Regions from separate parts of the Thermopolyspora sp. NPDC052614 genome, predicted to be linked through region 1. Evidence: riboswitches for the same ligand, from Rfam matches in the RefSeq annotation. Region 1 holds a riboswitch; each other region holds the start of a gene.
The links. Region 1 has a riboswitch for S-adenosylmethionine ahead of AB0K60_RS08730 (aminotransferase class V-fold PLP-dependent enzyme). Riboswitches for the same ligand answer to the same signal wherever they lie in the genome.

Region 2: linked by a shared signal. The riboswitch ahead of thrC (threonine synthase) and the one ahead of AB0K60_RS08730 (aminotransferase class V-fold PLP-dependent enzyme) in region 1 are both predicted to bind S-adenosylmethionine.
Region 3: linked by a shared signal. The riboswitch ahead of AB0K60_RS37395 (DUF3293 domain-containing protein) and the one ahead of AB0K60_RS08730 (aminotransferase class V-fold PLP-dependent enzyme) in region 1 are both predicted to bind S-adenosylmethionine.
Region 4: linked by a shared signal. The riboswitch ahead of AB0K60_RS12240 (DUF3293 domain-containing protein) and the one ahead of AB0K60_RS08730 (aminotransferase class V-fold PLP-dependent enzyme) in region 1 are both predicted to bind S-adenosylmethionine.

Annotation. Positions count from the first base shown of each region.
Region 1 covers NZ_JBFATZ010000003.1:467,677-473,166, reverse strand. Annotated here, with positions in the region: gene AB0K60_RS08745 (ABC transporter substrate-binding protein) at 1-709, opposite strand, end outside; gene AB0K60_RS08740 (amino acid ABC transporter ATP-binding protein) at 767-1,519, opposite strand; gene AB0K60_RS08735 (amino acid ABC transporter permease) at 1,528-2,586, opposite strand; SAM riboswitch class IV at 2,927-3,041, shown strand; gene AB0K60_RS08730 (aminotransferase class V-fold PLP-dependent enzyme) at 3,087-4,496, shown strand; gene AB0K60_RS08725 (glutathione S-transferase C-terminal domain-containing protein) at 4,979-5,490, shown strand, end outside.
Region 2 covers NZ_JBFATZ010000028.1:16,996-22,485, forward strand. Annotated here, with positions in the region: gene otsB (trehalose-phosphatase) at 1-36, shown strand, start outside; gene AB0K60_RS35005 (trehalose-6-phosphate synthase) at 43-1,488, opposite strand; gene AB0K60_RS35010 (RNA polymerase sigma factor) at 1,624-2,175, shown strand; SAM riboswitch class I at 2,459-2,602, shown strand; gene thrC (threonine synthase) at 2,618-3,928, shown strand; gene AB0K60_RS35020 (MoaD/ThiS family protein) at 3,942-4,217, shown strand; gene AB0K60_RS35025 (cold-shock protein) at 4,555-4,755, shown strand; gene groL (chaperonin GroEL) at 5,160-5,490, shown strand, end outside.
Region 3 covers NZ_JBFATZ010000038.1:4,467-9,956, forward strand. Annotated here, with positions in the region: gene AB0K60_RS37380 (aminoglycoside 3'-phosphotransferase) at 1-216, opposite strand, end outside; gene AB0K60_RS37385 (TetR/AcrR family transcriptional regulator) at 494-1,090, opposite strand; gene AB0K60_RS37390 (NAD(P)H-binding protein) at 1,165-1,998, shown strand; gene AB0K60_RS37395 (DUF3293 domain-containing protein) at 2,195-2,704, opposite strand; SAM riboswitch class IV at 2,756-2,867, opposite strand; gene AB0K60_RS37400 (hypothetical protein) at 3,357-3,791, opposite strand; gene AB0K60_RS37405 (winged helix DNA-binding domain-containing protein) at 4,034-5,167, opposite strand; gene AB0K60_RS37410 (DUF6461 domain-containing protein) at 5,422-5,490, shown strand, end outside.
Region 4 covers NZ_JBFATZ010000005.1:11,832-17,321, forward strand. Annotated here, with positions in the region: gene AB0K60_RS12235 (hypothetical protein) at 1-840, opposite strand, end outside; gene AB0K60_RS12240 (DUF3293 domain-containing protein) at 1,191-2,129, opposite strand; SAM riboswitch class IV at 2,177-2,285, opposite strand; gene AB0K60_RS12245 (type ISP restriction/modification enzyme) at 2,546-5,490, opposite strand, start outside.

The DNA.
Region 1 (5,490 bases):
ACTTCAGCGCCAGGTAGGTGTCGGCGGCCTGCTGGTAGTACTGCACCTGGATGGGCTTCAAGCCCGCGGCCTGGTTCTGCTTGTCCCAGTCGAGGAGGATTTTCTCCTGGTTCGTCCCGGAACCCACCGAGACGGTCAGCCCGGCGATGTCGGCCGGCTTGGTGATCGAGGTGATGGGGCTGTCCTTGGGCACCTCCCAGGCGAGCTGGTCCAGGCGGTAGGTGGCGAAGTCGTAGATGTCCTTGCGCTCCTCGGTCACCGTGATGTTGGAGAAGCCCGCGGCGTACTTGCCGGAGCGGACCGAGAGGAACAGGTTCTCCCAGGAGGTCGCCTCCAGCCGGAGTTTCAGGCCCAGTACGTCGGCGACCAGCGAGGCGATGTCCTCCTCCACGCCGATCGGCGTCGTGTTGTCGTCGGCGACGAACGACAGCGGGGGCTGGAAGGTGGAGGTGCCGACGAGCAGCTCGCCCTTGGCGCGGATCGCGGCGGGCACCTTGTCGGCGATGGCGGCGTCCTTGTCCGCCCGGACGCGGTTCTGCTCGGGGCTCGTATTGATTGTCAGAACGGTCGGCGAGGCCGCGCCCGCCGAGGCGGGGGCCGCGCCGCCGCCGGCGGCGGTGGTTCCGGCGCCGGTGCCGGACGTGCCGCAGGCGGTCAGCAGTAACAGGGAGGACAGGGCGGCGACGGCGATCCGGGACACCGATGGCATGGGGGATTCCTCTCAGGGGTTCGTCACAAGGGGGTTCGGGGCGTCCGGACGAGCAGGTCAGAGCACCTTGCCGAGGAAGGCGCGGGTGCGCTCGTGCCGGGGGGCGTCGAGCACCTGGGCGGGCGGGCCCTGCTCGACGATCAGGCCGTCGTCCATGAAGACCACGGTGTCGGCGACCTCGCGGGCGAAGCCGATCTCGTGGGTCACGACGATCATGGTGGTGCCGTTGCGGGCGAGGGTCTTCATCGCCTCAAGCACCTCGCCGACCAGCTCCGGGTCGAGCGCGGAGGTCGGCTCGTCGAAGAGCACCACCTTGGGGCGCAGGGCGAGCGCGCGGGCGATGGCGACGCGCTGCTGCTGGCCGCCGGACAACTGCCGGGGATAGGCGTTGATCTTGTCGGAGAGGCCCACCTGCTCCAGCAGCTCGGCCGCGAGCGCCTCCACCTGCGCGCGGGGCCTGCGTTGCGCCGACAGCGGGGCCTCGATCACGTTCTGCAGCACGGTCAGGTGGGGGAACAGGTTGAAGTTCTGGAAGACGAAGCCGATGTTGGTGCGCTGGCGGAGGATGTCGCGTTCCTTCAGCTCGTACAGGCGGTCGCCCACCCGCCGGTAGCCGATGTACTCGCCGTCGATCGTGACGTACCCGCGGTCGATCTTCTCCAGGTGGTTGACGCAGCGCAGCAGGGTCGATTTGCCCGAGCCGGACGGGCCGAGCACGACGGTGACCTCGCCGGGCCGTACGGTGAGGTCGATGCCGCGCAGTACCTCCAGCGGGCCGTAGCTCTTGTGCACGCCGCGTACCTCGACCATGGGCGCGGTCACGACGGGCTCCCAGTGTCAGAGGCAGTGTCAGGGGCGGGGTCAGGGGCGGGGTCAGAGGCGGGGTCAGAGGCAGGGTCAGGAGCGGGGGCCGGGCCGCCGGGGGCCGGGATGAGACGCCGGCGGCGGGCGGCGCGGCGCAGTTCGACCAGGCGGCGGGCGCGTTGCAGGGGCGTGGGCGGCAGGGCGCGGGACTGGCCGCGGCCGAAGTGCCGCTCCACGTAGTACTGCGCGATCGACAGCACCGTGGTCAGGATCAGGTACCAGATCGCGGCGACGAGCAGCATGGCGATCACGCGGCCGTTGCGGTTGTAGATGACCTGTACCTGGTAGAACAGCTCGGGCAGCGCCATGATGTAGACGACCGAGGTGCCCTTGACCAGGCCGATGATCTCGTTGCCGGCGTTGGGCACGATCGTCCGCATCGCCTGGGGGAGCTGGATGCGGAAGATCTGCCGGGCGCGGGGGATGCCGAGCGCGGCGGCGGCCTCCAACTGGCCCGGGTCCACCGACAGCAGGCCCCCGCGTACGATCTCCGCCGCGTAGGCGGCCTGGTGCAGCGCCAGGCCGAGGGCCGCCGCCGTCACCGGGCCGATCAGATCCATCGAGCCGATGGAGAAGAACGCCGGGCCGAACGGCACGCCGAACGAGATCTGCTTGTACAGCGCGGCCAGGTTGTACCAGAACAGCAGTTGCAGGATGAGCGGCACCGAGCGGAACAGCCAGACGTAGCCCCACGCCACCGACGTCAGCAGCGGGACGCGGGACAGGCGCATCAGGGCGATCACGGTCCCCAGCAGGAAGCCGAGGACGATGCCGAGCGCGGTGAGCTGCAGGGTGAACAGCACCGCGTTGAGGACGGAGGGGTGGAACAGGTACTCGCCGACGACCGGCCAGTCCCAGGCCGGGTTGGTGATCAGCGCGTTGACGGCCATGGCGAGCAGGACCAGGACGACGGCGGTCGCGATCCAGCGCCAGGGGTGGCGTGCCTTCACCACGCGCAAGGTGTCGGCGGAGTCGTGCGTGGTGTCGTGGTCGAGCGCTTGGGTCAGGCTCACGGCGGCTCCTCGGCCCGCTGGGGGCGGATGTGGGGCGGCCCCCGCGCCGGTCGGCCGAGGCGCATGCGGGCATGGCGGCCTGGTCGAGCCGGGTACGGGGGCCGTGGGGTACGGGAGATGGGCGGCCGGAGGCCGCGGGCGATCAGCGGGTCAGCCGTGACACAGAGATGACCGCACGCGGCAGTGGTCGATGTGACCTCGCCGGGTCAGCAGTGCCTGGGGGCGCATGGCCCTACTGCAACATGAGAGATTGATTCCGTCAAGTCCTACTTGTTTTGAGGGTTTTTCTTCGATCACCCGCTTGCGACCGCCCGGCCGGAACGGGTTATAGTTCCGGATGGGTCATGAGCGCCAGCGTCAAGCCCCGGCTTGCTGGCCGGCAACCCTCCGTCTGCGGCGGGGTGCCCCGGGTGAGGACCTGGCCTGGCGCGAAGGGCGTCGGGCAAGCGCGGGCCCCTTGAGCGGACGCCACGGGGGCCAATGGCCCCTGGAGGCTTGGCATGTCCATTTTGACGATTCTCGACTCCGCCGCCGCCGGTTCCGTCCGGCCCGACCCCGCGTCGTCCACGCCAGCGCAGACGCCCGCCGTGTCGTCGTCCAGCGCGCCGACGTCCAGCGCGCCGACGTCCAGCGCGCCGACGTCCGGCGTGCCGTCGCCAGCGGCGTCGTCCTCCGGCGCCCGGTCGTCCGCCGTGACGCGCATCCCGGCCGTGCTCGGCGCGGACCTGCGGGTGCCGGTCAAGGACGGGAGGCAGGTGCCGTACGCGAACCTCGACTACGCCGCCAGCGCGCCCTGTCTGGAGGCGGTGAGCGAGGCCGTCGCCGAGGCGCTGCCCGCCTACTCCAGCGTGCATCGGGGCGCGGGATACGCCTCCCGGCTCACCACCGCCCGCTACGAGCAGGCCAGGCACACGGTTCGGGCGTTCGCCGGGGCCCGGCCGGACGACGCGGTCGTGTTCACGCGCAACACCACCGACGCGATGAACCTGCTGGCCCGCTGCCTGCCGGACGGCACCACCGTGGTCGTCTTCGAGAGCGAGCACCACGCCTCGCTCCTGCCGTGGGGCCGGGCCGTCCGCCTGGCGCCGCCCGCGTCCCCCGGCGAGGCCGTACGCGCGGCCGATCGCGCCCTCGCCGCGCTCGACGGCCCGGCGCTGCTGGTCGTCACCGCCGCCTCCAACGTCACCGGCGAGCTGTGGCCGGTCGCCGCCCTGGCCGCGGTCGCCCACGGGTACGGCGCCCGGATCGCGGTGGACGCCGCGCAGTTCGCACCGCATCGCCGGCTGGACATCGCGGCGCTCGACGCGGACTACGTGGCGTTCTCCGGCCACAAGCTGTACGCGCCGTTCGGGGCGGGGGCCCTCATCGGGCGGGGCGACTGGCTCGCGCGGGCCGAGCCGTACCTGCGCGGGGGCGGCGCGTCGAAGAACGTCGGCGACGAGGTGGAGTGGAGCGCGGACCCCGAGCAGCGACACGAGGCGGGCACCCCGAACGTGCTGGGCGCCATCGCGCTCGCCGCCGCCTGCGAAACGCTGACCGCCGCCGGATGGACCGAGCTGGTCCGGGAGGAGGAACGGCTCACCGCCCGGCTCCGCGCCGGGCTGCCGAACGGCGTGCGCGAGCTGGCGCTGTGGGGGCCGGATCACCCGCGGATCGGCGTGGTCTCGTTCACCGTGGACGGACGCGGCGCGCGGGAGGTGGCCGAGATCCTCTCGTCCGAGTACGGCATCGGCGTGCGGGACGGCAAGTTCTGCGCCCATCCGCTGGTACGCAGGCTGGTGGGGGGCGAGGGCGGCTGCGTGGACGGGTCGGGGGCGGCCGTACGGGCGTCGATCGGCATCGGGACGACCGACGAGCACGTCGACCGGCTCATCGCGGCCCTGCGGGACATCGTCGAGGGGAAGGTCTGATGCTCGGCGGGCCGTCTCTGCCGGTTTGGTGTGCGGGATGGCAAGTTCTGCGCCCACCCGTCGGCCTCGACGCCGCTGTCAGCCATCGGCCCCTTGGATACAGCCCTGCCCGCAGCCGCGCGTCGTCCTCGGGTCCTCGCCAAGACACTTGCGGCTGTCGGCTTAACCAATGGGCTTGACGAAGATTCCTTTATTTCCTACTGTTTATATGGGTTAGACGGTCGATCCCGTGGGACGGCTCGCATCTCCGGTAGCGGCATGGATCCGCATGGGATGCGCGAGACCGCGGGTGCACGGATATCGCAGACCGCATGGAAGGCGGGACCGTCATGATCATCACGTCTGAGCACGCAGGCGTTTCGCTGCGCCTCGTGGCCAGACTCGACATCGACCTGTGCCGCTGGCGCAGCGCCCGGTGTCGGCGCTCCCTCGCACGCTGATCATGTCCTGATCGATTCGACCCGCTCTGTCGAGGGAGCACCATGTCCAAAACCGTCATCGACCATGTACGTGTCGACCATGCCCATCCTGCGGCGTCCGCGGGATGGGACGGCCGGATCGACCCCTATCCGGAGGGTGAGGGGGCGGAGGAACATCGCGAAGCGATCACCCGGGCGCTGACCGGCCGCGCCGGCTCACCCGCCCATGCGTCGCGTCCCGAGCATCCGCGCCAGGCCGAGCCGCTCGAAAGGGGCGAACATCCGCGTCCCGAACATCTGCGTCCCGAGCACCCGCACCAGGTCGAGCCGTTCGGGAGGGCCGATCATCTGCGCCCCGAGCGCCTGCGGCGCGAGATCGCCGAGCTCGACGCCGTGATCGACGAGTTCGTGGCGTGGACCGTCTACCGCGTCGCCTCCGCCACCACGGCCGAGGAGTACACGATCGCGCGCAAGCGGCTGACGGCCACGTTCCACGAACTGGACGGGCGGCTCAGCCGGGACCGGTTCCTGCTGGGGGCGGCGATCACCGAGCCCGACGTGCGGCTGTGGACGCT
Region 2 (5,490 bases), on a different contig from region 1:
CGTACCCTGGCGGCGGCGCTCTCCGGCCGTTCCTGAAGCGTCCTAGCCGCCGGAAACCGGGCCATCCGGGAGGGCGGCGAGCTGGTCGGCGAACCACTGTTTCGGGGGCAGGGCGGTCGCGGCGGCGCGCAGGCGGCGTCCGCGCTTGAGGCGCTCGTCCTCGGCGAGCGTGAGCGCCTCGTGCAGGGCGGCGGCCGTGCCGGAGACGTCGTAGGGGTTGACGACGAACGCGTCCTCGCCGAGTTCGGCGACCGCCCCGGCCTCGCGGGACAGCACCAGGGCGCACCGCGGCGACAGGATCGGCCCCTCCTTCGCCACCAGGTTCATGCCGTCCCGGATCGGGTTGACCAGCAGCACGTCGGCGAGCCGGTACGCGGCGAGCGAGCGCGGGTAGTCGTCGTGCACGCTGAGGATGAGCGGATCCCAGTCCTCGGTGGCGTACTCGTCCTCGATCTCCTTGGCGCAGCGCTGCACGGCCGCCGTGTACTCGCGGTACTCGGGCAGGTCGTGCCGGGAGGGGTAGGCGAAGGCGAGGTGCACCACCCGGCCGTGCCATTCGGGGTGGTCGGCGAGGAACTCCCGGTAGGCGTGCAGGCCGCGCACGATGTTCTTGGACAGCTCGGTCCGGTCGATGCGCACGATCAGCCGCCGGTCGCCGACCAGCTCGCGGATCGCGTCGACGCGGGCGGCCACGTCGGGCTCGCGGGAGCGCGCGACCAGCGCCTCGCCGTCCACGCCGAGCGCGTGCACCCCGATCCGGGTGGTGCGGCCCTCGTGCACCACGGTCCGCGCGGCGTGGTCCACCTGCGCGCCGAGCACCGCCTCGCAGCAGTCCATGAACGCCGTCGCCCACCGCGCGGTGAGGAACCCGGCGTGGTCGGCCCCGAGGATGCCGGACAGCACCTCGCACGCCACGTCGTCGGGCAGCAGCGAGAAGTACTCCGGCGGGGCCCACGGCGTGTGGGAGAAGTGCGCGATGCGCAGGTCGGGGCGCTCGACGCGGAGCATCGCCGGGGCGAGCGCCAGGTGGTAGTCCTGGATGAGCACCCGCGCGCCGTGCGCGGCGTCCTCGGCGAGCGCCACCGCGAACATCGCGTTGTAGTCCTGGTACGACTCCCACTCCCGGCGGAACCGCGTCCCGAAGTGCGGGGAGTTGGGGGTGTCGTAGAGCAGGTGGTGGACGAACCACAGCGTGGAGTTGGCCACGTCGTTGTAGGCGCGGTGGAACGTCGCCGGGGGGATGTCGAGCATGCGCACCGGACCGGTGTCGTGGCCGGCCAGGTCCAGCCTGCCGCCGGGCGCGCCGCGCGCCGCGCTGCGGTCGCCGTCGGACAGCGCCGCGCACACCCACAACATCGAGGTCTCCTTGGCCACCTCCACCAGGCCGGACACCAGCCCGCCGCCGCCGCGGCGCATGGTCAGCACGCCGTCCTCGGACAGGGTGAACGAACACGGCCCCCGGTTGGAGGCGACCAGGACTGCGTGCATCGATCCGCTCCACTCGCTTGGGCCCTCGCCGGCGGCCTTGTCAGCAGGCTAACCAAAAGCGGTCCTCGCCAATAGGATGACCGCGCAGGACGGAATCGCCGATGCGTGGTTCGGCCGAATGGGGGTTTGACGAGGATGGCGCTTGACGAGACGACGGAGGAGCTGGCCCGCGCAGCCGCCCAGGGGGATCATCGTTCGCTCGGAGAGCTGCTGCGGCGCATCGAACCCGATGTGTTGCGGCACTGCGCCCGCCTGCTGCCCTACCAGCAGGACGCCGAGGAGGCCTGCCAGGACACGCTGCTCGCCGTGGCCCGCAACATCGGCAGGTTCGAGGGGCGGGCGAGGTTCAGCACCTGGCTGCACATCGTGACGGCCAACTGCGCCCGCACGACGTACCGCAGCCTCAAGCGGCGCTCCTCGGAGCAGGCCGAGGAGCTGCCCGAGCAGCGCCCCGACCCGCGGCGGGTGAGCGTGATCGCCGGGTCGCGGCTGGACCTGCTGGACGCGATGGAGGCGCTGGAGGCCGACAAGCCCGAGCTGGCCCAGGCCCTGGTGCTGCGCGACATCTGCCAGCTCGACTACGCGGAGGTCGCCGAGCAGCTCGACATCCCGCTCGGCACCGCCAAGTCGCGCATCCATCAGGCGCGCAAGTACGTGCAGTCCGCGCTCGGGGAGGCGTACGGCTGACGCCTCCGGGGCGGCGCGGCGGTCACGCTGGGCAACCGGGGCGGCAACCGGGGCGGCAACCGGGGCAGGGCCTGGAGGGGGCGGGATCGGACGGGCCGGTCTCGCGGAGTGAGACACGCCCTCGGTTCGCCGTTACCCCGTTGTAAAGTCTTTATGGATACCCGTGCGGTTCGGCCCATGCGCTGCCGCGATGTCGGGTTTCCGGGGATCGGGGCCGCCGCCGGTTGTCTGCTCACCGGCTGTAATCACTCGATCGGGCCCCGCCGTGGGTACAACTGAAGATTGCTCATCCAGAGGGGTGGAGGGACCGGCCCGTTGAAGCCCCGGCAACCCTCCCGGTGTAGCTGCGCTCGCGATCCGCGGGGCCGCCCGGGACAGGTGCCAATTCCGGCCCGCGACCAGGGTGGTCGCCGGGTGAAGATGAGGAGAAAGGCCTCGCTTCATGGCGCTTGCAAGCACGGAATCCGTCTCGACGTCCACCTACGACTTCGGCCCCGCCATCGGCCTGTCCTGCCGAGAGTGCGGGGCTTTGTATGATCTCGGCCCTAACTTCGCCTGTATCGAGTGTTTTGGGCCACTTGAGGTGGCATACCCGTGGAACACCGAGCAAGGTCCGGCCGCCGACCAGGTCGGCGAGGCCCTGCGGGCGAGGATCGAGTCCGGCCCGGTGAGCATCTGGCGGTACGCCCCGCTGCTGCCGGTGCCGGCCGACGTCGCGGCCAAGCCCAACCTCGCGCCGGGCTGGACCAAGCTCGTCAAGGCCGACAACCTGGCCAAGGAGCTCGGCCTGCGCAGTTTGCACGTGAAGGACGACTCGGGCAACCCCACGCACTCGTTCAAGGACCGGGTGGTGGCGATCGCGCTTGAGGCGGCCCGCACGTTCGGCTTCCACACGCTGTCGTGCTCCTCGACCGGCAACCTCGCCGGCGCGGTCACCGCGGCGGCCGCCCGCGCCGGGCTCGACGCCTGCGTGTTCATCCCCGCGAACCTGGAGGAGGCCAAGATCGTCATGGCCTCGGTGTACGGCAAGCGGCTGGTGGCGATCGACGGCACCTACGACGATGTGAACCGTTTCTGCTCGGAGCTGATCGGCGACCCGCTGGGCGACAAGTGGGGCTTCGTCAACGTCAACCTGCGGCCCTACTACGGGGAGGGCTCCAAGACGCTGGCGTACGAGATCGCCGAGCAGCTCGGCTGGCGGCTGCCGGACCAGATCGTGATCCCGGTGGCGTCCGGCTCGCAGCTCACCAAGATTGACAAGGGCTTCAAGGAGCTGATCAGGCTGGGGCTGGTGGAGGACCGGCCCTACAAGATCTTCGGGGCGCAGGCCGAGGGCTGCTCGCCGGTGTCGGCGGCGTTCAAGGCCGGGCACGACGTGGTGCGGCCGGTGAAGCCCGACACGATCGCCAAGTCGCTGGCGATCGGCAACCCGGCCGACGGGCCGTACGTGCTGGACATCGCCCGCCGGACCGGCGGGGCGGTGGAGGATGTCACCGACGAGCAGATCGTCGACGCCGTGCGGCTGCTCGCCCGCACCGAGGGCATCTTCGCCGAGACGGCGGGCGGCGTCACCGTCGGCGTGCTGCGCAAGCTGGTGGCGGACGGGAGGATCGACCCCGACGCGGAGACGGTCGTCCTCAACACCGGCGACGGCCTCAAGACGCTCGACGCGGTGTCCGCCGGGGCGCGGCCCACCGCAGTGATCCGCCCGTCTCTCGACGCTTTTCGCGCTGCATTCCCCGACAACTCCTGAAAGGGTCGTTATTATGAGCGTATCAGTACGGATTCCGACGATTCTCCGCACATATACGCAGGGTGTCGCCGAGGTCACCGGAGAGGGGGCGACCCTTCGCGACGTACTGCAGAAGCTGGACGCGGACTATCCGGGCATCGGCGGGCGAATTCTGGACGAAACGGGCAAGATTCGCCGTTTTGTCAACGTCTATGTCGGGGAAGAGGACGTCCGTTTTGCCGATGGACTGGACACCTCCATCCCCGAAGGGGCGCAGATCTCGATAATCCCCGCCGTGGCCGGAGGCTGACTCTCCGCATCGCCCGACGCCCGCGTACGGCCTTGCCGACGCGGGCGTCGTCGCGTCCAGGGCCGGTGACGTGCTGGGCTATCAGTAACGAAGTTTAAGAAACGGGATACAAAATACCTAAATTGTCATTCGCCTCCCGGAAGCGGGCCCAATTGCGTCCCGCTTAGAGCGAACGTCAAGGGTGAGTTTGGCGATTGACTCTGTTGCCCCACGGCATGCCACAGGTATCGTCGAGGACGATCGACGTGCCCGGGAAGTTGGCGACTTCCCGGCTCGGAGGTCAGGGACCTCGCGGTGAATGGGCGAGGTTCCGAAGCCCAGTAAGAGGAGTCGGAAAGTGGCGCAGGGCACCGTCAAGTGGTTCAACGCGGACAAGGGCTACGGCTTCATCGCGGTAGACGGTGGTAAGGATGTATTCGTCCATTACTCCGCAATCCTGATGGACGGGTACCGTTCGCTGGAGCAGGGGCAGCGGGTCGAGTTCGAGATCACGCAGGGCCAGAAGGGTCCGCAGGCCGAGTCGGTCCGGTCTGTCTGACGGCAGCACGACAGACGGCAAGGGCTCGGTCCCGGCTGAAGGCGGACCGAGCCCTTTTGACGTCGCGGACGCGTTGCCGGACACGTCGTCGGACGCGTGGCGGACGCGTGGCGGACACCTTGCGGATCTGGTGCCGGGCAAAGGAGCTTGACCGGGCGTTGTGCCAGTTGGGAGACACGTATCTCCTGGTCAAGGGGCTTGCGCTTGCACTCCCCCGGGTAGAGTGCTAAACAGTTCGTTGGCACTCTCATGTCGAGAGTGACAGCCGAGAGTGACAACAGGATCGAGGCGATGGGGCCTTGCCGAGCCGCGGCGTGTGGTGCCGCGTGGAGGCGGGACCATAGCCGTCGCGGGCGTCGGCTCGATCCGTAGCAAGCCACCCTTTGTCTGGGAGGTCTAGCCGTATGGCAGCCAAGATGATCGCGTTTGACGAGGACGCCCGGCGCGGTCTCGAGCGCGGTATGAACCAGCTCGCCGACGCCGTGAAGGTGACGCTTGGCCCCAAGGGCCGCAACGTCGTGCTGGAGAAGAAGTGGGGCGCCCCCACGATCACCAACGACGGTGTGTCGATCGCCAAGGAGATCGAGCTCGAGGATCCCTGGGAGAAGATCGGCGCCGAGCTGGTGAAGGAGGTCGCCAAGAAGACCGACGACGTCGCGGGCGACGGCACCACCACCGCCACCGTGCTCGCCCAGGCGCTGGTTCGCGAGGGCCTGCGCAACGTGGCCGCCGGCG
Region 3 (5,490 bases), on a different contig from region 1:
CCCGGCGGTGACCAGCCAACCCCCGTCCTCGTCCGCACCAAGGTCAAGAACGCGAGGCACACGGGTGAACGCCCCCGCCCAGCGCAGCCGATCCGCCTCCGCCCGCAGGTCAATCCCGCTGCTCACCGGCGTCCACTTCACAAACCGCCGATCCGGGCCATCGCCCAGGCGAAAGGTCAGCCCACCGACCTCGTTCTCCCACACCGCCGACACCACACGACCCGCCGCCGCCCGCAGGACCGGCGCGGGTACCACGACATCCGACTCGGGCGGCCCGGCGATCACATCGCCAGCATGCCACACCACGCCCGCCGCGCCGCTCTGTGAACTGTTTCGACTTCGACTGCCGTACGGCGGCGAACCTCCGGTGCGGGACACCGGCCCGGCCTTCGCCTCCGGCCCACCGAGCCGCCACTCTGGGCGGTCGGCCCGAAATCACGCGGCCGACCCACGGGGGCTGGACACACTTCGATCGACGAATGCGATGTCGATCTCAGGCGGCTTCGAGGGAGTCGAGCCAGGCGAGCAGGCGGGCGCCCTCGCGGTCCATGACCCGCGGGTCGCGCAAGGCGTTGGCCAGCAGTGACATGCCCTGATAGGCGGCCACCAGCGTCAGGGCGAGGCCGTCGGGTTCCGGCTGGCCCAGTTCGCGGAACTGCTGCTCCACCCAGTCGAGCAGCAGCCGGATGACCTTGCCCGCCTCGACGTCCAGGCCGCCCTCGTCGCGTTTGTCGAGTTCGCTGGCGAGCGTGCCGGTCGGGCAGCCGTAGCGTGCGGCCATGTCGCGCTGGCTCACCCACGTCTCGACCAGGCCCTTGAGCCGTTCGCGCGGATCGGGGAGCCGGTCCAGGCGGCCGGTGAGCAGCTCCAGCCGCCGGGCGTGCTCGGACAGCGCGGCGGCGACGAGCTCGTCCTTGGTCTTGAAGTAGTAGTACACGTTGCCGGCCGGGACATCGGCCGCGTGTGCGATGTCGGCGATCGTGGTGCGCTCGACCCCCTGCCGGTGGACGACCTCGGCGGCGGCCGCCATGAGCCGCTGCCGTTTGGCGCCGGCCGTCCGGGCTCGGGCGGACGATTTCAAGTCAGTCACCTGACTAACTATAGGCCGAGACGTGTTACAGTCCTTCTAAGTCAGTCAACTAACTAACTTGGAGGGACGCCCCCGTGATCACCGTTACCGGCGCCACCGGAAACGTCGGCCGTACCCTGGTCCGCATTCTCACCGAGCAGGGCCATGAGGTGACCGCCGTCTCCCGCCGCATCACCCCGTCCGACGTCCCGTACGGCGTCCGCACGGTCGCCGCGGATCTCGCACAGCCGCCCACCGGCCTGCCGCCCGCGGCGGACGCCGTGTTCCTCCTGATCGGCGGAGACCTGATGATGGCCGACGACCCCACCCAGGTCATCGCCCCGTTCGCCGACGCCGGCAAGATCGTCCTGCTCTCCTCCCAGGGCGTGGCCACCCGCCCGCACTCGGAGTCACACGGCCGCGCCTTCGCCGCCTTCGAACAGGCCGTCATGGAATCGGGAGCCGAGTGGACCATCCTGCGCCCCGGCGGCTTCGCCTCCAACGCCTACGCCTGGGCCCCCTCCATCAAGGCCACCCGCACCGTCGCCGCCCCCTTCGGCGACGTCGGCCTCCCGGTCATCGACCCCGACGACATCGCCGCCGTGGCCGCCATCACCCTCACCCGGCCCGGCCACACAAAAGCGATCTACGAATTGACCGGCCCCGAGCCGACCACCCCACGCGGGCGCACCGCCGCCATCGCCGCCGCCATCGGGGAGCCCATCACCTTCATCGAGCAGACCCGGCAGGAGGCCCGCGCCCAGATGCTCACCTTCATGCCGCCCCCGGTGGCCGACACCACCCTTGACATCCTCGGCACCCCGACCGCCCGCGAACAGTCCGTCAGCCCGGACGCCGAACGAATCCTCGGCCGCCCCCCGGGCACCTTCGCCGACTGGGCCCGGCGCAACGCCGCGGCCTTCCGCTGACTCCGCCGCACCCCCGTAAGACGGCCCACCGGTACATGCACCCGGGGTCCTCGGCCGTTCAGCCGCCGTGCCCGGCACGCCGATGGGCCGTCGGCGGCGAGATGGAAACCGTATCGCCGATCAGGACACGAAGCCCCCGTGCCGACGTGCCCGGCCGCGGCAGTGCCCGCGCGGCGACCGCGAGATGCGGCCCCGGTCAGGCCACCCGCCGCACGGCGCGGGCAACGCCCTTCTCCACATCGCCGCACGGCAACCGGTCCGCGACCCAGCCGTGGCTCTCCGCACGGTCATCGAGGCAGGACAACAGCCGCCACCTGCCCGGCTCCCAGGCGAAAATCGCATCCTGCCCGTAGCGCCACCCCAGAATGCGCGCCGCATCGTCGTCGAGCCCGACGATCGCGACGCTGGCCTCGACATGCAGGCGCCGCTCGTCCCCGCCCTCGGCCGGCCACCAGGTCAGCCCCCGCCCGCTCACCTCGGCCACCAGCATCGCCTGAGCACGGGCATTGGCCGCCGCCGAGACCGTACGGCCGCCCGGATTGCAGGCGGTCACGATGTGCACCGTCCACCCACGCGGATCGGGAAACTCCCCAATGGTCACGGCATCCGGCCGGGCCCGTACGGCGAGCACACCGTGGGCGGTGCGGAGCCGTACGACCGCCTGGCGATAGTGCGTCCAGCCGACGACGAGGGCGGGCGAAGTCATGACAGGGCGTCCCTCCGGGATCCGTGGACCCCGGTAGCGCACCGCCCCGGTGATCCGCTCGTTTCCCCGCGCACCCCGCGCGGGGCAGGTCCTCACCCGGGGCACCCGCAGCGGAGCGGGATGCCGTCCAGCAAGCCGGGGCTGAACGCTGGAACTCGTGACCCAGCCGGAAGCTAGCACCCAGAATGCAACCGGCGCAATGTGACTTTCCCGGCGATGCGATCGGTACGGAAGACTCTCGTCAATCTCGCCTCCCCGATCATCGCCTACGTCGACGACGACCGGCCGATCCTGGCCTCGTCGCAACCTTCCCTATTCCCCCACGATAAGGAGCATCCAGCTCAACGCCGCTTCGCGGTCGTCACCCGGAATCTCCCGGTTCACATAAGCCGCCGGCACGAACGGCCACGACCGCCAGCCGCGCACCGGACGGATCGCCCAGACATCGTTCTCACGACGCAGCGTCCACCCCTGGCCTGTGTCACGAGGAAGCGGCGGCGCGGACTTGACCAGCCGGGGCACTGCGGCAAGGCGCCTGAAGAGCCCTCGCCACCTGCCGGGCTCGCCCGGCACTTCGGCCGGCTGCTCGGCGTAGCGCCGTGGCCTGGAGGGACGCAGTGCCCAACCGATCAGGTGAGCCGCCTGACGAGCTTTAGCGACACTCACGCTTGCTCACCACCCGCTCGTAACTGGAGTCGCTGAACTCGAACTCCTTGCCGTGCAGCAGTCCGATCACGTACGCACCTACTCGCCACAGGCCAGGTTCGCATGGGGCCAGGACCTGGACAATGAGCGGATCCCCTTCGTCGCCAGGGATGGCGGTCTCCCGTACCGACGCTTGCTCATCCCATCTTCCCTCGCTCGTACGACGCTCCAGCGTGAGCGTCAGATAGTGCCGAGACGGAGGGATATCGCAGACCACGCCGACCTGCCCGAGGATGCTGGTGCCCGTCACGCGTGGTTTACCACCAAGGGCGAAGCCGAGGTCACGCGACTTGCCGCTCGCTACCGGATAACAACTGACAGTTGCCATAGCCGGCAACAGAGCAGCAGAAACGTAGGCCATGCTGCCCATCTTCGTCGGCATCCCACTCCCACCACACAGCCGTGCACTGACAGCTATCAATGCTCGCTGGTTGTAATGATGGCTGATGGGGCGGTCATGAGCGGCCAATTTCATGTTTCATGCGGGTGGAGCGCCGACCAGGCAACTGGCGCTGATTAGCACAGCGGGGGCGAGCAGCAGGCCGAGCTCCTCCCCGGAAACCCCGCCAGCGTTGTCCTGGTGTCCCGGCCCCGGCGATTAGCACCGCCTGGGCCGCCCGCAATCTAATCGGCGAGGATTCGCACCTCAGCACCCGGCAGGGCTGACCACCAATGCTTGTAACGGCGGTAGACCTCGGGCTCCCGGTCGGCGAGCAGCGCCATGAGCGCCCGCGCCTCGTCGGCCAGCTCGTCCCACGTCTCGCGGGGCAGCGGGTGGAACGCGGTGGTCTCGATTCCTTCCTCGACCCGCCGCCACACGCCTGCGACCTGCCCGTCGACCAGCAGCGTCGGCAGAACGTCGCCGTTGACCCGGGTCACGAGCTTGCGATAGCCCGGCGGGATGACCCGGCTGCGGTCGGCGTAGGCCAGCAGCACGTTGTCCCACATGGGCAGCAGCCGCGGCGGCGCCGGTGTGTCGGCAGCCGGACGCGGCGCCCCGGGCAGGTCGAACAACTCCGTGCCGTCGGGCCCGGTCAACCGTTCGAGCCCTCCGGCCAGGTCGTTCAGCGCGCCGCGGACCCTGGACCGCGTCACCAGGGCGAACTGCGCGACATCGGCCACCGACGCCGGGCCGTACGCCTCCAAATAACGCAGAACCAGCGTCCGCAGGGCTTGATCGGCCGCTTCCCCCACCGTCGGCGGAATCCCCGCCGCGATGTAGGCGGGCCGCTCACCGAACGACCATGGCCCACCGGTAACGGCATGCAGCAGCGGCGCGTACGACCGCACAGCCCACCACACGCCCTTCGGCGGAACACCGAGCCGCGCCTCGATCCAGGCCATCATCTCGGCGTTGGACCGGGGCTCCGCCGCGAACCCCAGCAACTCGCCGATCAGCCCGTCAGCGTCCGCCGCCGTGATCCCGCTGCTGGTGAAGCGCCGGTCGCCAAGCCTGGCGGCGCGCAACGAGGGCTGCATCGCCTCGTGAAAGTGCGGATAGTCCTCCGCATGAACCGCATGCAGCGTGATCCGCAAGAGCGTCGCCTTGACGACCTTCCGGTTGGCGAACGCCGCGTCCAAATCCGCCGGATCGAACCCGGCGACCCTGTTCCATAAGGCCAGGTACGGCGAGGCCGCGTGCTGCGCCTGAACCGCGACCAGACGACGTACGGCCTCGGCGACATCCAGGGCCTGCCGCCCCAGCAGCAGTTGCCGAGCGAGCGTGGCCCGGTTGAGCTCCCGCGCGGTAAGCCGCATGCGTCAGTCCTCGTCGGCCGGCAGGGTCGGGTGATCGCTCGTGAGCGAGACGCCAACGGCGAACCCGTAGGTCATCTCACCAAAGGTAGGCCAGAACGTCGCGCCCAGCCGGAGACTAACCACGATTCATCCACCTGGAGACATCCCGGACGCATTGCGCACCACAGCCCTTTCCTCTAAAAGATCAAACCAGGCACCCCAACCACCATCCAGGAGGGTCGTCTCGTAAGCCGCCCCTCCGCCGAGAGGCAGCCATGCGATCACCGTCCTACTTGTACGAGCTGCTCGAATCGACGATCTTCACCGAAGGGCTCGACGACTCT
Region 4 (5,490 bases), on a different contig from region 1:
CCCGGGATGGCCCGCTGCGACGAGGTCCTCCAGCATCGTCGCGGCGCGCAGGCTCGCGGGCGCCGCCTCGGCGGGCCGACCGGCGCGGTTGCGTGCCGAGCCGAGCCTGCCGACGGCGAGCGCGAGTTCCCCGGCGTCCTCCTCGGTCATGGGCTCTGCGGCCTCCCGCAGCGCCAGGACGACCCGCAGCGCCTCGACCTCGTCCTCGGGCCGGTCCAGCAGGCACAGCGTTGCGGCGAGATTGCTCAGCGAGTGCGCCAGCCGGTCGGGTCCGTCGGCGGGGACGATGGGCAGGCCCGCAGTGGTCGCGGCGAGCGCGTGCAGCGCCGCGGAGATTGCGGGCCGGTGCTCGGCCATGCCCTCCAGCCGGTCGTACTCCCTGGCCAGGTCGGCCGTCGTGCATCCCTCGTCCTGCTTCTCGGCGGGGGCGTCGTCGCGTACGGGTCCGGTCAGGTCGGCGGCGCGCAGCCGGGCCTCTTCGGCGGCCTGCCCGCGGCCGAGCGCGGTCAACGCGTCGCCGAGCCGCCGCAGCGCCTCGGCCAGGGCGCCCCCGAACCGCTTGGGGTCGCGTGCGTGCAGGCGTTCGCGTACGGCCACCGCCCGGGTGGCGGCGTCGAGGGCCTCGATGGGCCGCTCGCAGGCGAGCAGGTAGCCGGCGAGGTCGCACAGCAGCACGCCCAGTTCGGGGAGGTGGGGGTCGTGGTCGTCTCCGGCGGTCGGTTCGAGCAGGGCGACGCCGCGGCGGGCCAGCCATACGGCCTCGTCGGGATGGCCGAGTTGGGCGCGGCACCAGGCGAGCCGGTCCAGGCAGAAGGCGTGCAGTCCCGGTACCTCGGGCATTTCGGCGAGGAGGGATGCCCCGCGCTCGAGGCGGCGTACGCGAACGCGATCCGGGTCGAGGTGTTCGAGGCCCGCGAGGAGCCGGGCGTCGAACTGGCGGAGGCCCTCGCCGACCTGGCCGGTTCCCTGACCGGCACCCCTCGCCTGCGGGAGGCCGCGGAGGCGGCAGCGTCCCGATCGACCGGCGCACTTCGTCGTCGAGCGGGTGGGGGGCGAGAGCGCCGAGCCGGGCGCAGGCGTCGAGGAGTTCCATCTATTGGTCTTTCGGGACAAAGGAGGACAACTGATGCGCAAGAGGCAGGTATCCCACTTATACGGCTACCGTGAACGAAGTGCACAGCCTTTTTGGGTCACATTCCGGCCACGGCTGCCCGGCGTGCCAGGCCGTACCGGCTGGGAACGCTGCGCTCGATGGACACATCGCCGACGGCCATGCCGACGACCCCGCCGGCCCGCCCGCCATGGCAGGTGTCGCAGCCGAGAGCCGCGTAGAGGCAGGCGCGCCGGTCGTTCCACTCCGCGCCGAAGTGTATCGACCGGCTGATCCACGGCCCTCCGGGGTTGCGGCAGACCTCGTCCCGGGCCTCGCCGGTCATCACGCAGGGCCGCTGCGGCAGCCGGGTGACGACGACCGGGTCGCCGTCGGCGAGGGGTTCCCAGGTGCGAGTGCCGATCGGGGTCAGCAGCCCCACCGTCCAGCGCAGGACGGCCGGCTGGCCGAACCGGCGGGCGACCTCCAGGACGAGGCTCTCCTCGGCTCCCACCACGACCACCGACCGCTCGGCCCAGGCGAACTCGGGATGGTGGCAGGCGGCATCGGTCCACAGACGCAGGCCGCGCTCACGCAGCTCGTCGAGCAGCCGCTGGTGCGCGTCCAGGTTGTGGGCCAGGCGTCCCGGCAGACCACCCGGGTTCCAGCCCGTCAGCACGTGGGCCACCTCGTCCAGGGGATGCGGAATCTCGTCGGCGTCCGGCCCGCCGGCCGCGGGGCCCACCCGCAGGATGTGGTCGTCCAGCGTGAGCCGGAGCACGGCGCCGGTCCAGGCGGCGGCCAGGTCGAGCTGCACGGCCGGGCGTTCGGCGACGAACGGGTCGGCCAGGTCGCGCTCCGCGGTGCCGAGCGGGTGCACATGCCACCGGACCTTGCAGTGCGGGCACCGGGCGTAGTAAACGCCGGGGAACGCCTCGATGACGGGCTCGCGCGGCCCCAGGTTCATGACGTTGAAGAACACGCCGCAGCCCGGGCAGCGGGTGAGAAGCAGGGCATGGAGATCGTTCGGGACGGGCATGACGCACCTCCGGGGCCTGGGACCCCGGTAGCCCGACCGGCCCCGGTGATCCGCCGTTCTCCGCGCGTCTCACGCGGAGCGGGTCGTCACCCGGGGCACCCGCAGCGGGCGGGATGCCGTCCAGCGAGCCGGGGCTTGACACTGGAACTCATGACCCAGGGCGGCACATTAGCGACGCAAGCCGTCAATGGTCAACATCTAGCCGGAAACCGGACGGCAGTCCGGGCATCCGGCCCAGGCCACCAAGCGACCACGCCCCTGGATCAGGATCGGCCGGCAGCCTGCCTCACCGCGCACATCGCTCTCCATGCCTCCAGGGAGGACCCGGCAGCCGCCGCGGCCGTACGGCACCCCGACCGCTTCTCGCAGCCTTCCCGGCGGAAAGGAATCTGGGCATCCGTCCGCCGCAAGCTGATTCACAACAGAGTGAGAGCCTCTGGTGATTCGGTGGCGGGCGCCTTGCGGGCGGCGGGCGGGGGTGGAAGGACCTGTGATTCTTTCAGGTCGGCTACGGTGACGAGCGGGCCAGCGCAGATCTGCTCCAGTAGATCGGATTGTTCGGGCTCGAGTTTCACGCAGAGCGTCAGCACATGTAGGAGACGGAGGAGTTCGGTGGTGAACTCTGCAGGCCACTCTTCGGTGCGGATATGGTCGAGCGGCGAGGACTTTCGGCCTCCCGGATTCTTCTTCCGGTAGTCAAACCATTTTTTGATGATCCTCCTCCCGGAGACCTCGTACGCCCAGACCTCTGGGAGCACCGGTGATATGCGACCTCCACCGACCTGCAGAGTCCCGGTCTGGGCGTCGTAGACAATGTCGTCCGGCATCTCCTCGATATTCCCCGGAATTCGCACTCGTGCCATGGCCCGAATACCGGCGTCCGGTTTGGGGGGACCGGCTGGGCGCCCCTCGCCGGGATCGACGAAGCGCTCGCCATAGGTATGCAGCCAGATCACGCGTCGGCCGAGCGGTACGGCCCGTCTCCACAAATCCGGGTCCGCCGTTAGGGGCACCCGGATGCCGGGGGTGCGCAGGTGCTCGAAGAAGCGGGCGGTGTAGCCGCTGTGTGCGGTCACCGCCGCGATGTAGGCCAGCAGATCCGGTGCCGTCACGGGCAGATCGAGTCGCTGGGACAGCAGGCGGATCAGTCCGGGAGCGAAGTTGGCCGATCTGGCGGCGTTATCCCGGAAGAGCGGGAGCACCCGGCCACCGCGGCCGTTGACGTGGTGCATATCGGGAACGTAGGCGCTGAACACCAGGCCGGGGCCCGTTCCCAATGGTTCGGCGTGCTGCTCGGACACGAATATTTGCCGCTGCCCGCGCACCTGCCACAGCGCCGGGCGAGGAAAGTCGATGGCTCGAAGGTCGTAGATGATCTTCTGCCGGTCGAAGCTGCGAAACGCAACCGTCTCGATTCGAGGTTCTAGGGAGGTCTCCTCAGCGATGGTGGGCGTTACCGACACCCCGTCGGAGCCGGCCTCCGTGGCGACGGATTCGACTGTCCGGTCTCGGGTCTCCTTGAAAAGCCCGGCCTTTTCCGCGGCGGGGGCATTGATCAGGCGCGCCCAGCGCCTCCGCAGGGTTTCCGGGTTCGGATCGTAGACCCATGTTCGGTTCGGCTTGACCCCGGGGGCGTGCCAGGGCATCAGGTCACCGAGTGCCGGGTGGCTCAGCCAGACGTCCGCGCCGGCGGGGTGGAACCGGTCATGCCAGCCTGTCCCACAGTCGCGCCACTCGGGATCGTCGAGGTACAACTCCGCCAGACGGGCGAACTTCTCCGTCCGGCGCCCGGACACGCTGATGTGATGAATCACCGCGGGCGTGTTCCGATGGCCGGCGCCGTACCGGGCGAAGACTCCGATGCACAGCGGCTGCTGGACGCCGGCGAAAATCCGAGTGGGAACATCGGGCTGATGCCCCTCCGGGGAGAGGTCGATGATCCATCCCTCATCGGCCGTCCGACGCAGGTATTCCCGCATGCCGGCGAAGCCGGGGCCGGTTGTGTATCCCGAGGTGGAGATGAAGGCGACGATGCCGGCCGGGTGCTCGGGGTGGGCATCGAACACCTTCCACGTCGCCCATCTCCAGAAGTACACGTACAGGTTGGAAAGGACATACTCGTATCTGCCGAGCCCAGGTGCTTTGAAGGCGTTCAGCGGGATGCCGTACCCGGAGTTCTCCGCACCCTGCTCGATCCAGCCTCCCATGCCTTTGGCACGTTCCCGGTACGGCGGGTTGCCGATCACCACTTGGACCGGCGTCTCCCGTTTGATGCGGTTCGCCTCTCGCCGCGCACGGACGATCGGCTCGTATATCGAACCGATCGGAAGCCCGGTCTCCTCAAACGGGCTGTCCAAGGTGTCGATGACATAGAGCTTCTGATCTTTTTCGGAGACCTCGGCGCCGTACTCGGATTTGAGCGCCTGGTTGAGCCTGAGTTCGGCGACCGCGTACGGCCCGGCCTGCCGTTCCATTCCAACGAGGCGGCCGAAGAGCTTCTTGAGGCGGCCGGGGACGGCTCCCTCGCCTTCCTCCTCCGCCACGGTCCGGGCGACCGTGTCGACGATGTTGAGCAGGAAGGTGCCCGTGCCCATGGCCGGATCGACGACCATCACATCGTCCGACGCGAACCCGCCCTCACGCCCGAACCGCGCCCGCAAAATGTCGTCGACGAAGCGGACGAGGAACGAGACGACCGGACTGGGCGTGTAGTACGAGCCGCTCGCCTTGCGGAGTTCGGAGTCGTATACGTCGAGGAAGTGCTCGTACAGATGAAGGTAGGAGTCGCCCGAGCCGTCGCTGATCCGGTTCCAGTCCACCGCGCCGATAACGCGTTTGAGCGTCTCCACGACGACGATGCGGCCCTCGACACCCTCATGTGTCAGCACGGCGAGCGCTTTTCCCATGAGGGAATGGTTCTTGCCGAGCTGCGCGGCGATCTCCCCCAAGGAACGGCCTTCAAAGGAGGTCCCGTCCACGCGGGCGAGGAGCAGCGCGAAGGTCACGGTCTGGGCGAACGCGTCGGCGAACTCCTCATGCGTCAGACCGGGGAACAGCAGCCTGCGCCAGTCCGCGCTCAACTCGGTGAAGATCCGCCGTATCTCCTCGCCCCGGCGTTCCCGGGCGATGGCCTCGATCACCTCGTCGCGCAGCAGTTTGCACAGCCCTGCCACCGCTCGTACTAGTTGCCGGATATTGGTCGGCGGGCTCGGCTGCCAAAGCAGAAATTCGGCGATAACCCGGACGAATTCCCCGTCCGCGGGAGCGAGTTTGCCGCCGGCCTTCCGGATATCACCGTCCAGCCGGGCGATCTGCCCAACAAGATCACCATTGCGGAACAACGCCCACAAGGCACCATTAG